3 regions of the Paenibacillus sp. FSL L8-0638 genome follow, and region 3 is predicted to be linked to each of the others. Evidence: riboswitches for the same ligand, from Rfam matches in the RefSeq annotation. Region 3 holds a riboswitch; each other region holds the start of a gene.

Region 1 (4,263 bases), 2.1 Mb from region 3:
TCAAAATACGCTGACAACCAGTTCATGGTATCTACTACCAAACATAAAGTCAATACAACTTTGACACTTTAATTCGCCACCAGACTGCCTCAATCCTGACTTGAGGATTCCGCAAAATCCTCCTTTTACAAGGTTATTCGACAAAAAAACACAATCCCGACTACTAAACTAAGAAAACGGGCCTCAAGCCCTTGTTTTAGACCTAGGCACATTTTCCCCTAAAACGACCATCCTCCTAATCGGCATTTTGGACACATATGACCATCTTCCTGTTTTATGTCAAAAGCGTTTTACTTTGAAAAAATGTGGGTATAATGATTGAAACATAACCAAGCAACCTACATAGCATTACGACATCAAGTACATACAAATAGTCCTATACAGACGTCCAAAGCAACTCAATCTGAATTTGACAATATGGAATTGGAGGAATGATCTACATGAATACAATGAACTTAACCGTCCACACCCTGATGCCCTTTCACCACCAATACCAACGTGCCAACGCGGTGAGTATGCAGAAGAAAGAAGATAGCTCGGAGAAGAAGCTCAGCTTTCAGGACATTTTGAATGAAAAAATGGGTAAAAAATAAGGCGCCGTTTATCCGGTTGCATGACTAGCTTTACATAAGCCAAAAAGCCGTAGTTTCCTACATCGACTGTAGAGAACCACGGCTTTTTTTGATTCATGCGTTCCTAAACTCACACATTCGTTTTACTGACCGCCATCCCGATACTGCTCTGCCTTCTCACGCATCCCAGCGGCTACTGCTTCTTCGGTGTTCAGCCCCTTATCCGCTGCATAGGCGCGAATGTCCTGTGTGATGCGCATACTACAAAATTTGGGGCCGCACATCGAGCAAAAATGTGCTTCCTTGGCTCCCTCTGCCGGTAGCGTTTCATCATGGTAGGACAAGGCCCGCTCGGGATCAAGCGACAGATTGAACTGATCCCGCCAGCGGAACTCAAAGCGTGCCTTGGACAAAGCATCATCCCGCTGCTGCGCCCGTGGATGACCTTTCGCCAGATCGGCAGCATGTGCCGCAATTTTGTAGGTAATGACACCCTCGCGGACATCATCCTTATTCGGCAGACCCAAATGCTCCTTAGGCGTAACATAGCACAGCATGGACGTCCCGAACCAACCGATCATCGCCGCCCCGATGGCTGAGGTAATATGATCATATCCGGGGGCAATATCCGTCGTGAGCGGTCCCAAGGTATAGAAAGGAGCTTCCTTACAAATCTCCATTTGCAAATCCACATTTTCTTTGATTTTATGCATAGGGACATGTCCCGGCCCTTCAATCATGACCTGAACATCATGCTTCCATGCGATTTGCGTTAGCTCGCCCAACGTTTCCAGCTCTGCAAACTGTGCTTCATCATTCGCATCATAGATACTACCTGGACGTAGACCATCCCCGAGAGAAAAGGCCACATCATAGGCTTTCATAATTTCGCAGATTTCTTCAAAATGTGTATACAAAAAATTCTCCTGATGGTGCGCAAGGCACCAGGCTGCCATGATCGACCCGCCACGGGACACAATTCCCGTCATTCTATTCGCGGTCATCGGTATATACCGCAGTAATACACCCGCATGAATTGTAAAATAGTCCACTCCCTGCTCCGCCTGCTCAATCAGCGTATCGCGATACAACTCCCACGTCAGCGCTTCTGCTTCGCCGTTCACCTTTTCAAGTGCCTGATACAGCGGCACAGTCCCAATCGGTACAGGAGAATTCCGAATAATCCATTCACGTGTGGTATGGATATTACGGCCTGTGGACAGGTCCATAACTGTATCCGAACCCCAACGCACAGCCCAGGTCATTTTCTCCACTTCCTCCTCGATCGAGGAGGTAACCGCAGAATTACCAATGTTCGCATTGATCTTCACGTGAAAATGACGCCCAATGACCATCGGCTCACTTTCCGGGTGATTGATATTCGAAGGCAAAATGGCTCGTCCAGCAGCCAACTCCTGCCGTACAAACTCAGGCTCCACCCCTTCGCGGATGGCCGCAAATTCCATTTCGGGCGTAATGATCCCTTGTCGTGCATAATGCATTTGTGTCACTGTACGCCCTTGCGTAGCACGAAGCGGACGGTTGGTCACGCCGGGAAATTCCACCGTCTCCCGTTTGGAACCAGGTTTCAGTCCATTATCCTCCGGCTGGACGGCGCGTCCCTCGTAAGCCTCCACATCGCCCCGTTCCAGTGCCCAAGCTCGCCGTAGTGGAGGCAGACCCTGACGGATATCGACCTGATAGGCTTCGTCAGTCATGGGACCGCTTGTATCGTACACACGCAATGGCTCATGATGCTCTGTACCCTGTGGCGTATGTGTAGGATGGAGAGCAATTTCGCGCTCTGGCACGGCAATATCCGGCCGCGAGCCTTGAATATATACCTTACGGCTCCCTGGAAAGGGCGTTACCCCACTTGATTGCTTCCCGTTTGTTCTCTCTACCTCAACTTCCCTTGTTCCTGCCAACCTTACTTCTGCTGATTTCAATTCTGTTCCTTTTGTTCCTTCTACTTCTGTCGGCTTCATTGTCCATTCCTCCCGTTTCGATGAAATGACACACCGATCCGGAACCATTCCCAGGGTGGCACTGATCTATGCAAAAAAGCCGGTTCCCCAGGGAACCGGCTAATCTAACGAGGCAGCTATCCAAACCGTGCACATGTGGAATAATCCTATTCCAATGCGTCACCGTAGACAGCAGCTGCGTATACATTTCAATGGCCGATTACTTCCCTACGCTGGTATGATCCAGATCAGGTGCAAAGGGTCCGGAATCTTACACGATTCCATCTCAGCCCGGCATTACAGGCTCCCCCAGTAACTGCAATACTTCTATTCACATGAGGCGGACATAGCAGACATCTCGCCATCCTTATCAGACTACTTCAAATTTATGGCTTTGGCAACCCTTCTAGGTTCCATTTAGCAAGAAGACGCTCCTCATCAAATCACTTTGCTTGCTTCAACTGCATTCATTCTTGTTACGGAAGCATAAGCCCCATTTCCTTCGCCGCTTCGATCAAAATCGGAGCAAAGTCATGTAGCGTCTCGGGTGCAAGCCGACTGACCGGACCGGATACAGATAAAGCCGCAGTGACCTGTCCCTTCCGGTTCACAATTGGTGCTGCCACAGCAGCGGCTCCTGGCTCCCGTTCTTCATAGCTGGTCGCATAGCCCTTCTCGCGAATGTCCTGCAGCTGGGCTTTATAGACCTCCGCATCTACCGAGGGCGGCCATTCATTCCCGCTTAGCAGGGCTTTCAGCTCCTGCGCCGGCATAAAGGCAGCCAGCACCTTACTGGAGGCTCCTACAGCCAGCGGCATACGCGCACCCACAGGCGCAACCCTGCGGATCGCCTGATTGCTCTGCACGGCTTGTATGCGAATACGCATGCTGCCGTCCCGTAAGTACAAGCTGACCGTTTCGCCCAGACGGTCACGCAGTCCTTCCATTGCAGGCTGTAACAACACCGCCGGCTCGTCACTTTGGGACAAATGTGTGGATAGCTCCCAAATTCGGAAGCCAAGTCGATATTTTTCCGTTTCGGCATTCCGAACGACAAAGCCCCGATCCTCCAACGTAGTCAGCAGCCGATGAACCGTGCTTTTATGTAGACCAATTTTGGAGGCAATCTCCGTTAGGCCAAGATCCGAATCTGCGGTAAAACACAACAATATATCAAGTGCACGCTCTACAGCGCGAACGGTTAATTTACGGTCTTCCATTCGTGAACCGCTCCTCTTGTATCCATATTCGTTTCACACTATGAAACATGGTTACATAAATTATATAGAATAGTCGCGGCTACTGTAAACCGATGTTTTTGTGACAACCATATTACAGAACGAGAACAAACATCGACAATTCTTTGCATCATTTTTACTTTTCCGGTTCAGGCGTTGACTTTGGATAACCCCCATCATACGATAATAGGTATCTATACGGATATACACTATCATTTTCAAGTGGAATTATACCTAAATTCTATGAAACGAAGATCAATTTTATATAAGGAGGCTCTTACATGATTTCTACATCCCAGCGCAACTCTCAGCTACAGACCGCTGTCCAGGAGCCGTCCACCCCACTCTTTAATCCCCGTCTGCTGCGGTTCAAGCACGTTGTGATTGCTCTGCTGCTATCGGTCGTCTTTTTTCTGCTGTTTTGTTTTATTGCCTTGCATGCTTACATCGCATGGGTACTTACGAATCCTACCGTCGCGCCGCTGT
Region 2 (4,263 bases), 2.3 Mb from region 3:
ATTGTGATCAAGCCGGAACGCTTTTTGATGAAAAATCGGGACAAGATGATTCAGCCTGCAATCAAGGTGAGAGGCCGGAAGTATTTGCACATCATTTACGGTATGGATTATCTTGCCCCTGAGAATTTAAAGCGTCTGAAGCAGCGTCGAACGAACAAAAAGGAGCGTCATGCCCTGATGGAAGGAGCGCTTGGTATGGAAGGCGTGGAACGTTTTGTCCGCAAGGATACGGTAGATCGTATTCATGAATGCGTCCTTGCCGCACTATCTCTGGAATCAGAGCCGATTGATCCAAGATTGTAGTTTGCGAGGGAGGGATTGAGATGGAAAGGGGTACACCGTTAATTGATATTGGTGTGAACTTGATGCATCGTTCGTTTCATGCAGATCGGGAACAGGTGGTAGAGAGAGCCGCGGCTGTAGGGATTTCACCGCTGATTATTACCGGGACCAGTGTCCGCAGCAGTCGGGAAGCTTCTCAGTATGCAGCGCGTTATCCGGGCAAGCTGTATGCGACAGCTGGCGTGCATCCCCATGATGCCAAAGACTGCAGTGCAGACACGATTCAGCAGCTCCGCCAGTTGGCGGGTCAGCCGCAGGTCGTATCCATAGGGGAATGCGGATTGGACTATAACCGTGATTTTTCGCCACGTGATGTGCAGCGCCGATGGTTTGGCGAGCAAATCCAACTGGCGGGTGAGCTGAAAATGCCGTTATTTCTGCATGAACGAGATGCACATGAGGACTTTGCCGCTATGCTGCGGGAGTATCAAGGGCTTGTCGATAAAGTGGTAGTGCATTGTTTTACCGGCACGGAACAGGAACTGCATACGTATGTAGAAATGGGACTGTATATCGGGATCACCGGCTGGATTTGCGACGAACGGCGTGGCAAACATCTGCGTGAGCTGGTTAGGGATATTCCGCTAGACCGGTTGATGATTGAAACGGATGCTCCATTTCTGACCCCGCGTAATCTGCCCGTGAAGCCCAAAGAAGGGCGTAATGAGCCGATGTATCTCGCTCACATCGCCGCTACGATTGCCGAGTGCACAGGCCGTAGCATGATGGAGATCGAAATTGCGACGACGGAAACGGCTAAGCGTTTCTTCGGATTATAGGATTGTCAAAGCCAAAAATGTGGTATATATTATAGTGAATTAAAAAAGCATTGTCGGGAGCTTGAGAAAGTCAGGCTGAGAGGGTGGCCCTTGCCACTGACCGTAAAATCTGATCTGGGTAATGCCAGCGTAGAGAAACCAAGAACACTATACAAGAATGCCGCTTGTTTTGCGGTTGTCGATAGATTCAATGCATGTCCTAGCATTTTACCTTGACCCTGACTTGGCTTAATATCAGTGTAGTAGCTTACACTACTGGTTATATAAGGCATCAAGGCATATCGACAAATGACGTTTTGTATGGTGCTTCACCTTTTACTGCGCATAAAGCTTGCCTGGAGATTCAGCTCCAGACAAGCTTTTTTTTATGGCCAAGAGGCCAACTATAAGGAAAAGGGGAGCACGCAATAATGAATACTACTGTAAGAGCGTCCAAAGGGTTGAAGCTGACTGATATTTTGGTCACGATTGTGATATCTGTTGTGTTCGGTTTGGTCTATAAAATATGGGGGCCTGCCTATGATTTGATGAAACCATTTGGGCTACACGCCGAGCAACTGATGTATGGCATGTGGTTTATGGCAGGCACGTTTGCTTATCTCATCATTCGCAAGCCGGGTGTTGCAATTTTGGCAGAGGTGGCAGCGGCAACGGTCAGTGCTTTTTTGGGAAGCGAATGGGGCATGTCCACTTTGTACTATGGCCTGCTGCAAGGCTTGGGAGCGGAGCTGTTTTTTGCGGCTTTTCTGTATCGGAACGCAAACCTGTGGGTTGCTTCGCTAGCTGCGGCTGGGGCGGCTGTCACTTCTCTGATTTTAGACTTCAGCTACGGGTATATTGATCAGCTATCGACTTGGAACTATGTTTTGTATATTGGATTTCGGATGATTGGCAGTATTGTGATTGCCGGGGTATTCGCGTTCTATCTGGCTAAGGCATTGGAGGTAACCGGAGTCACGCGAAGTTTGAGGCCTGCAACGGAACAAGATTATAAGGGGCTGGATTGATGAGCCGGGCAACCGAAGATGTGGTGGCTTCGATCACCCGGCTACGGTTGAAATTCCCCGGTGAGCAAGAGCTGCTTTTTCACAATATGTCTTTGTCTGTCCGCAAGGGGGAAAAGCTGCTGCTACTGGGACCGAGTGGATGCGGTAAATCAACACTGCTCCAAGTGTTAAGCGGTCTGATTCCACGCACGATAGAAGTGCCTATGAAATGCGATGCTGCTGTAATCCCAAGTGTCTCAGGTATTGTATTTCAAGATCCTGATACGCAGTTCTGTATGTCATATGCAGATGAGGAACTGGCTTTTGTGTTGGAAAATAATCAGGTTCCCCGGGAGCAGATGCGATCCCGTATTCGCGAGCTACTGATACAGGTTGGTCTATCGACGGATGATATACATATGCCCATTGGCAGTATGTCACAGGGAATGAAGCAGCGGCTGGCGATTGCGTCTGTGCTGGCTATGGAGCCAGAAGTGCTTTTTCTGGATGAGCCCACGGCTTTGTTGGACGAGGAAGGCACTACACAGGTGTGGGATACCATTCGCAACATTTCGGCAGACCAGACACTGGTGATCGTGGAACATAAAATTAATGAAATTGTCCATGATGTGGATCGGATTGTGGTGCTTTCTGCTCAAGGGGAGATCATTGCGGATGGAAGGGCCGAAGAAGTATTTCATGTGCACCGGCAGGCATTGTCCGAGTACGGCGTGTGGCATCCGGGAGTATGGAATGAATCGTCTTCGCCACGTTGGAGTGAAGCAGTGACACAGCAGAATGGTACGGGGACTGATGTGCTGGAGCTGGAACATTTTAGCGGCCTCCGCGGTTTAAGTTCAGTGATTTATGTGGAGCATGCGCAGGTGAAGCCTGGCGACTGGATTGGCGTGGTTGGTGAAAACGGGGCTGGCAAAAGCTCGCTGCTGCTCTCCATGATGCGCTTACTTCGCACACAGGGACGTTATAGCGTGCGCGGAATTGAGGCAGGCAGTACAGAACAACTGGCAGAGCGTATCGGGTTCGCGTTTCAAAATCCCGAGCTGCAATTTGTATCGCATACCGTACGAAAGGAACTAGAGTATTCGTTACCCAAGAGCTTGTATACCGTTGAACAGTGCCGGGAACGGGTCGATCGGATGCTCGTACAGTTCGGACTGGAGCGGCTGGACGAGCGTCATCCGTATCAGCTTTCGTTAGGCCAAAAAAGGCGGTTGAGTATTGCTACGGCTATGATTCGTGAGCCGGAAGTGCTGCTGCTCGATGAACCGACCTTTGGGCAGGATGCGCGTAATACCTTTGTCATGCTGGATATGTTGGAGCAGCTGAGAGCGGCGGGCACGGCCATTGTGATGGTCACCCATGACCCGGAAATTGTCCGTCGATATTGTACCGATACATGGCGGATTCAGAAAGGGGAACTACAGTATGAACCTGTCCTTTCCCCATCATAAAACATGGCTGCATCGCGTGAATCCGGGCCTAAAGCTCGTGATGTTTTCCATCCTGTTTGTGGTCGTTATAGTCATTCATGATCCGAATGTCATGTTTAATGTTGCGTGTGCTATGCTGTTGCTGCTTGTCTGGTCAGGCCATCCATGGAAGAGGCTGCTGCTATACGGGTCTCCCTTTATATTGGTGTTTATTTCAACTTCAACGGGCATGATGATGTTCGGCAAAGGGGTGACGACCTGGTGGACATGGGGCTTGATCCATGTGACGCAGGAAAGCTTTTACCGAGGCATGCATCTGGGCTTTCGTGCGCTGAGTATGGCTGCGGTAGGTTTGTTGTTTGGTTTAACGACTCGTCCAGTGGACCTTTTTTATTCACTGATGCAGCAATGGAAGCTCCCTCCGAAGTATGCATACAGCTTTTTGGCAGCCATGCGGTTGATGCCTATGATGGTGGAGGAATTCCAGGCATTGAGACAAGCCCACCGTATTCGAGGTTTACATCAGCATGTGTCCAAATGGAATATGTATGCCACGCTTCGCAGGTATGCGATTCCGCTACTCGCTCAAAGTATTCGGCGTGCCCAGCGCATTGCTATTGCTATGGAAGCCAAGGGTTTTACCAATGAAACCAAGCGAACGTATTATTATGCGATCGGCTATTCGGCTATAGATATTGTATTCAT
Region 3 (4,263 bases):
CTGTCATCGCGCACCACCTGCTGTGGTTGTTCCGGCTTCACGGACAGTGACATGCCCCTCCAGCGAACCTGTATGTAGTTTGGCGAGCTCGTCGAGAAAGGCAATCTGGAAGCTTCCGGGCCCCAGTTCTGCGGTACGTGCTGCGGCTCGGGAAGCTGCTGCACCGTAAAATGCCAAGCCTGCCGTACCTGCGAGCAGCAAGTTGGGTTCAACAGCTGCAAAGGCACCTAACACAGAGGTCAGCAGGCAGCCTGCTCCGGTTACCTTCGTGAGCAGTGCGTCTCCGCCGCTAATCATTCGTGCTTCGGCCCCATCGGTGATGACGTCCTCTTTTCCAGTAATGACAACCATAGTATTGAGCGTTCGAGCAGCCCGAATTGCCAGATCGACATTGCCGCTGTCAGCACTGTCACCAGCATCTACGCCTTTAATCTCACGGGCTTCTCCAACAAGATGCGCGACTTCGGCTGCATTGCCCCGCACCAATGAGATTTTGACTTCTCTCAGGATTCGCAGTGCCGACTCAGTTCTAAAGCTCGTTGCTCCCGCACCGACCGGATCTAGCAGGACCGGGACACCGTGTGCATTTGCTGATTGTCCAGCAATGATCATGGCATCCACCAGTTCGCGGTTCAGCGTACCGATGTTTAATACGACGGCTCCCGCTATTTTTGCCATGTCTGCTACTTCCTCGGGTGCATAGGCCATCACCGGGGAGGCGCCCAATGCATACAGGCCGTTGGCCGTAAAGTTGGTGACTACCACATTGGTGATATTGTGAACGAGGGGTTTGCTATTTTGTACCTTCGTTAGGAGATCCGAATAACTTTTTTCCCATGTACTCATCATGATTATCCTCTCTATAGTTGGTGGTTCAACAGGACATTAACCGTACTTCACGCATCGAATTGACAGGCTGACTATTCCAAGACCGTTGCCTGCATCTGGACCGGCCATTCTTCCTGCTTATAAGCCATGTCCCAGAACTTATATTCCAACTGGCAGCTCAGTATAAAATGCTCAATCATCCGCTCCCGCTCAGCAGCCGTTGCGCCTTCCGCCCAAGCATCTACACGTTCTCGGAACTTGAGTGTTGTATCATTAAGCTGGTCTCCATAGAAGCCCATCCATTCATAGAACGGATGGGACTCATCCGGCTTTACTTCATCCAGTAGCCTGCGGCCAATCTGGGCATACGTCCACATACATGGCAGCAGCACAGCCAAGATCTCACCCAGGCTGCCCTCATGCGCAACCGTCAGCATGTGACGGATATAGTGATGGGCCGACGGAGCGAGTGGATATCCCTGCAACTCTTCATAGGTCACCCCTGCGACAGCACAGAAATTTTGATGCGGATGAACCTCGCTGTGGAGAATAAAAGAGATTTGTTCATTAAATACAGCCATGTCCTCCCGATTCGTGCATTTGGAGATTGCGATACCATATATCCGCATGTAGGCGTTCAAATATTCAAAGTCCTGTTTTACATAGTGAATCAGCTGTCCCCTTGTCAAACTTCCTTCAGCAATACCTCTCACAAAGGGATGCTCAAAAATCGCTTGAAAAATGCCGTCCGCCTGCCGACGGAGTTCTTGTGTAAAACTCAATTTCCCCACCTCCATTAAATTGAAGAGCAAGAAGTCCTGTAAGGATACAATTCTGGAACAACGCTAAAAAGCCGCCCCGGAAAACTGGAGCGGCTTCAACAATAGGCCCAATGCGCAAAAAAAACGCTTGAAACCTTATATATAAAGGCTCCACTTTCCTACGCTAGTGCGAACTAGATCAGGTTCAAAGGGTCCAAGATACGTTCTTGTCTCAGCCATAGTGGCTCCCCTAGTGGACTTCTATTCTTTTGACTATTACTGTACATTCGTTCATACGCTATGTCAAACATACGTCTCTCTGGTCAAAGATCAAGTGATAGAGCTGAAGTTCGCTTTCGAGGGGAAAAAAGTGCTGGAGAAGGTCAGTTCCGTCTACACGAAGGAGTTTGCGGCAGGCTTCACTGTCTAATTAATCAGCATTTATACCAAAAGAGAAATCAGAACTGGGAGTGTAACGAGCGATATGACAGCACTGATGACAAAGGAGGAGGCTGTTTCTGATTCCAGGCTTTCGAAACGGGTGGCGATCATAGCAGCGACTGCTGAACCCGGGAAGGAAACGAGCAGAACTGCCTTCACAGTATCTGCAGACGACAGACCGCACAGGTAGGCGATCAGCAGCATTAATAAAGGCTGCACAATTGTTTTTAACAATGCGATGGCAAAGGCACTTACACTAAAACTAATGTTGCGTACGCCAATGGTCACTCCGACAGCGAATAAAGCGGCCCCGGACGTAATGTCTCCGATTTGATTCAACGATTTGTTCAACAAATCCGGTGAATGGAAGCCGAACAAGGTCAAAATTACACCAATCAGTGGAACCAGCGCCAGCGGTTCTTTTAATCCATGAAGAATGGAGTCCCAGATTAACCTTCCGAGGTGACCGTTCCGTTCTTTGCCTGAATTCCGGCTGGCTACGGTAGCTATAATAGTAGCCGCCGGGTCAAGGACGGCATTGACTACAATTCCCGTGAGCGCAATCGGAATGGCGACAGCAGAGGAACCGTAGATGGCTCCAAGCACCGGAATACCCATAAAAGCAAAGGTAGGCTGTGCTGAGTTCAAAGCAAACATAGCGGCATCCTTCACTGACTGCTTCCCCGCAAAGCGGGACAGTAGAAGGAGAACGGCAAAAAAGCCGACAATGCCAATGAACAGTGCCAGCAGGAATGGCCATTGCTCGATGAGTGCTTTCCTGTCCGTTGTCGTGATACCGATGAATAGATGCGCAGGCAGTGCAAATTTGGTAACGAGCGCATTTAAGGCCTTGGAGGAAGAGGCATCAAAGCTTTTGTAATGCCCCGCTAACCACCCTAAAATAATTACGAAAAAAATCGGCACCAAAATATACAAGATATGTCCGACACTCATAGATCGATTCTCCTTGCTTAAACTGACGTATTCTGCCTGTCTGAACAAGGCAATATTCTTCCCTAAACGGTGCATTAGTGAGGATGATGAATTACACTTTCTACTGCTTTGACCTTCGTATATTCCGGTTTCCACATTGCATCTCGTATAGCTTGTTCCACATTTGAAATGTGTGCTTGGGCTACCTGATCCTGAATCGCAGCTTTCGCAACCGCAACAGCAACAGCGTACGAAACATCACGTAATTTTCGGATATGAGGGAGCAGCGCACCGCCAGGCTTATTCGAATCCACGCCATTGGCAACGGCATCTGCTGCGGCTGAAAACATCGCAGGGGTAATCCTTTTGGCTTTAACTACGATCGCACCCAGACCTAGTCCCGGGAAAACAAAGGCATTGTTCGCCTGTCCAATTTCAAATTCAGTACCGTTATAGGTGACGGGCTCAAAAGGACTTCCGGTAGCGATCAATGCTTTGCCATCGGTCCACCGGATTAAATCCTCGGGTACCGCTTCGGCAAGGTTTGTAGGATTGGACATGGGCATGATGATCGGGCGTTCTACATGCTTGGCCATTTCCTTGATAATCTCTTCTGAAAAGGCACCGGCTACACCGGAAGTTCCGATCAATAGAGTAGGCTTCACCTGACGGATGACCTCCAGCAGTGGTATTTTTCCGTCATCCGACCGCGTCCATGAGCTGACCTCTTCTTTTTTACGTACATACGGTTTCTGATAATCCAGGACATCTTCCATATCGTCCGTTAACAGCCCGCGGTAATCAAAAGCCCAAAATGGCTTGAATGAATCCTCCTCCAAAAGACCATCCGCGATCATGGCTCCCCGAATTTGGTCAGCGTTGCCGATTCCTGCTGCCCCCGGGCCAAAGACAACTACTTTTTGCTCACGCAGCGGAATCTTGGTGACACCTACCGCCGAAAGAATCGCAGCCAAGGTTACCGCTCCTGTGCCTTGTATATCATCGTTGAAGGTGAGAATGCTTTGCCCATATTTTCTTATAATATGGCGGGCATTTACGCTACCCACATCTTCCCAATGTAAAAGCGCCTTCGGGAATTGAGCTGACGTTTTGCTGATAAAAGTATCAATAAACTGGTTATAGGCTTCTCCGCGAACCCGTTTGTGGCGGTTTCCGATGTACAGCGGATCATTCAGCAGCTTTTCATTATTCGTGCCCACATCCAGTACAATGGGCAGCACTCGCCCGGGATGAATGCCAGCCGCAGCTGTATACACAGCAAGCTTACCGATAGCAATGT

What was found. Region 3 has a riboswitch for thiamine pyrophosphate ahead of tenA (thiaminase II). Riboswitches for the same ligand answer to the same signal wherever they lie in the genome.
Region 1: linked by a shared signal. The riboswitch ahead of thiC (phosphomethylpyrimidine synthase ThiC) and the one ahead of tenA (thiaminase II) in region 3 are both predicted to bind thiamine pyrophosphate.
Region 2: linked by a shared signal. The riboswitch ahead of MKY35_RS04625 (ECF transporter S component) and the one ahead of tenA (thiaminase II) in region 3 are both predicted to bind thiamine pyrophosphate.

Annotation. Positions count from the first base shown of each region.
Region 1 covers NZ_CP151960.1:833,882-838,144, reverse strand. Annotated here, with positions in the region: gene MKY35_RS03740 (hypothetical protein) at 441-593, shown strand; gene thiC (phosphomethylpyrimidine synthase ThiC) at 716-2,560, opposite strand; TPP riboswitch at 2,748-2,860, opposite strand; gene MKY35_RS03730 (IclR family transcriptional regulator) at 3,016-3,759, opposite strand; gene MKY35_RS03725 (alpha/beta hydrolase) at 4,059-4,263, shown strand, end outside.
Region 2 covers NZ_CP151960.1:1,027,192-1,031,454, forward strand. Annotated here, with positions in the region: gene MKY35_RS04615 (polynucleotide kinase-phosphatase) at 1-303, shown strand, start outside; gene MKY35_RS04620 (TatD family hydrolase) at 324-1,121, shown strand; TPP riboswitch at 1,165-1,276, shown strand; gene MKY35_RS04625 (ECF transporter S component) at 1,532-2,128, shown strand; gene MKY35_RS04630 (ABC transporter ATP-binding protein) at 2,128-3,579, shown strand; gene MKY35_RS04635 (energy-coupling factor transporter transmembrane component T) at 3,554-4,263, shown strand, end outside.
Region 3 covers NZ_CP151960.1:4,585,631-4,589,893, reverse strand. Annotated here, with positions in the region: gene thiD (bifunctional hydroxymethylpyrimidine kinase/phosphomethylpyrimidine kinase) at 1-7, opposite strand, end outside; gene thiM (hydroxyethylthiazole kinase) at 4-846, opposite strand; gene tenA (thiaminase II) at 921-1,610, opposite strand; TPP riboswitch at 1,749-1,851, opposite strand; gene MKY35_RS20275 (AEC family transporter) at 2,031-2,984, opposite strand; gene MKY35_RS20270 (NAD-dependent malic enzyme) at 3,059-4,263, opposite strand, start outside.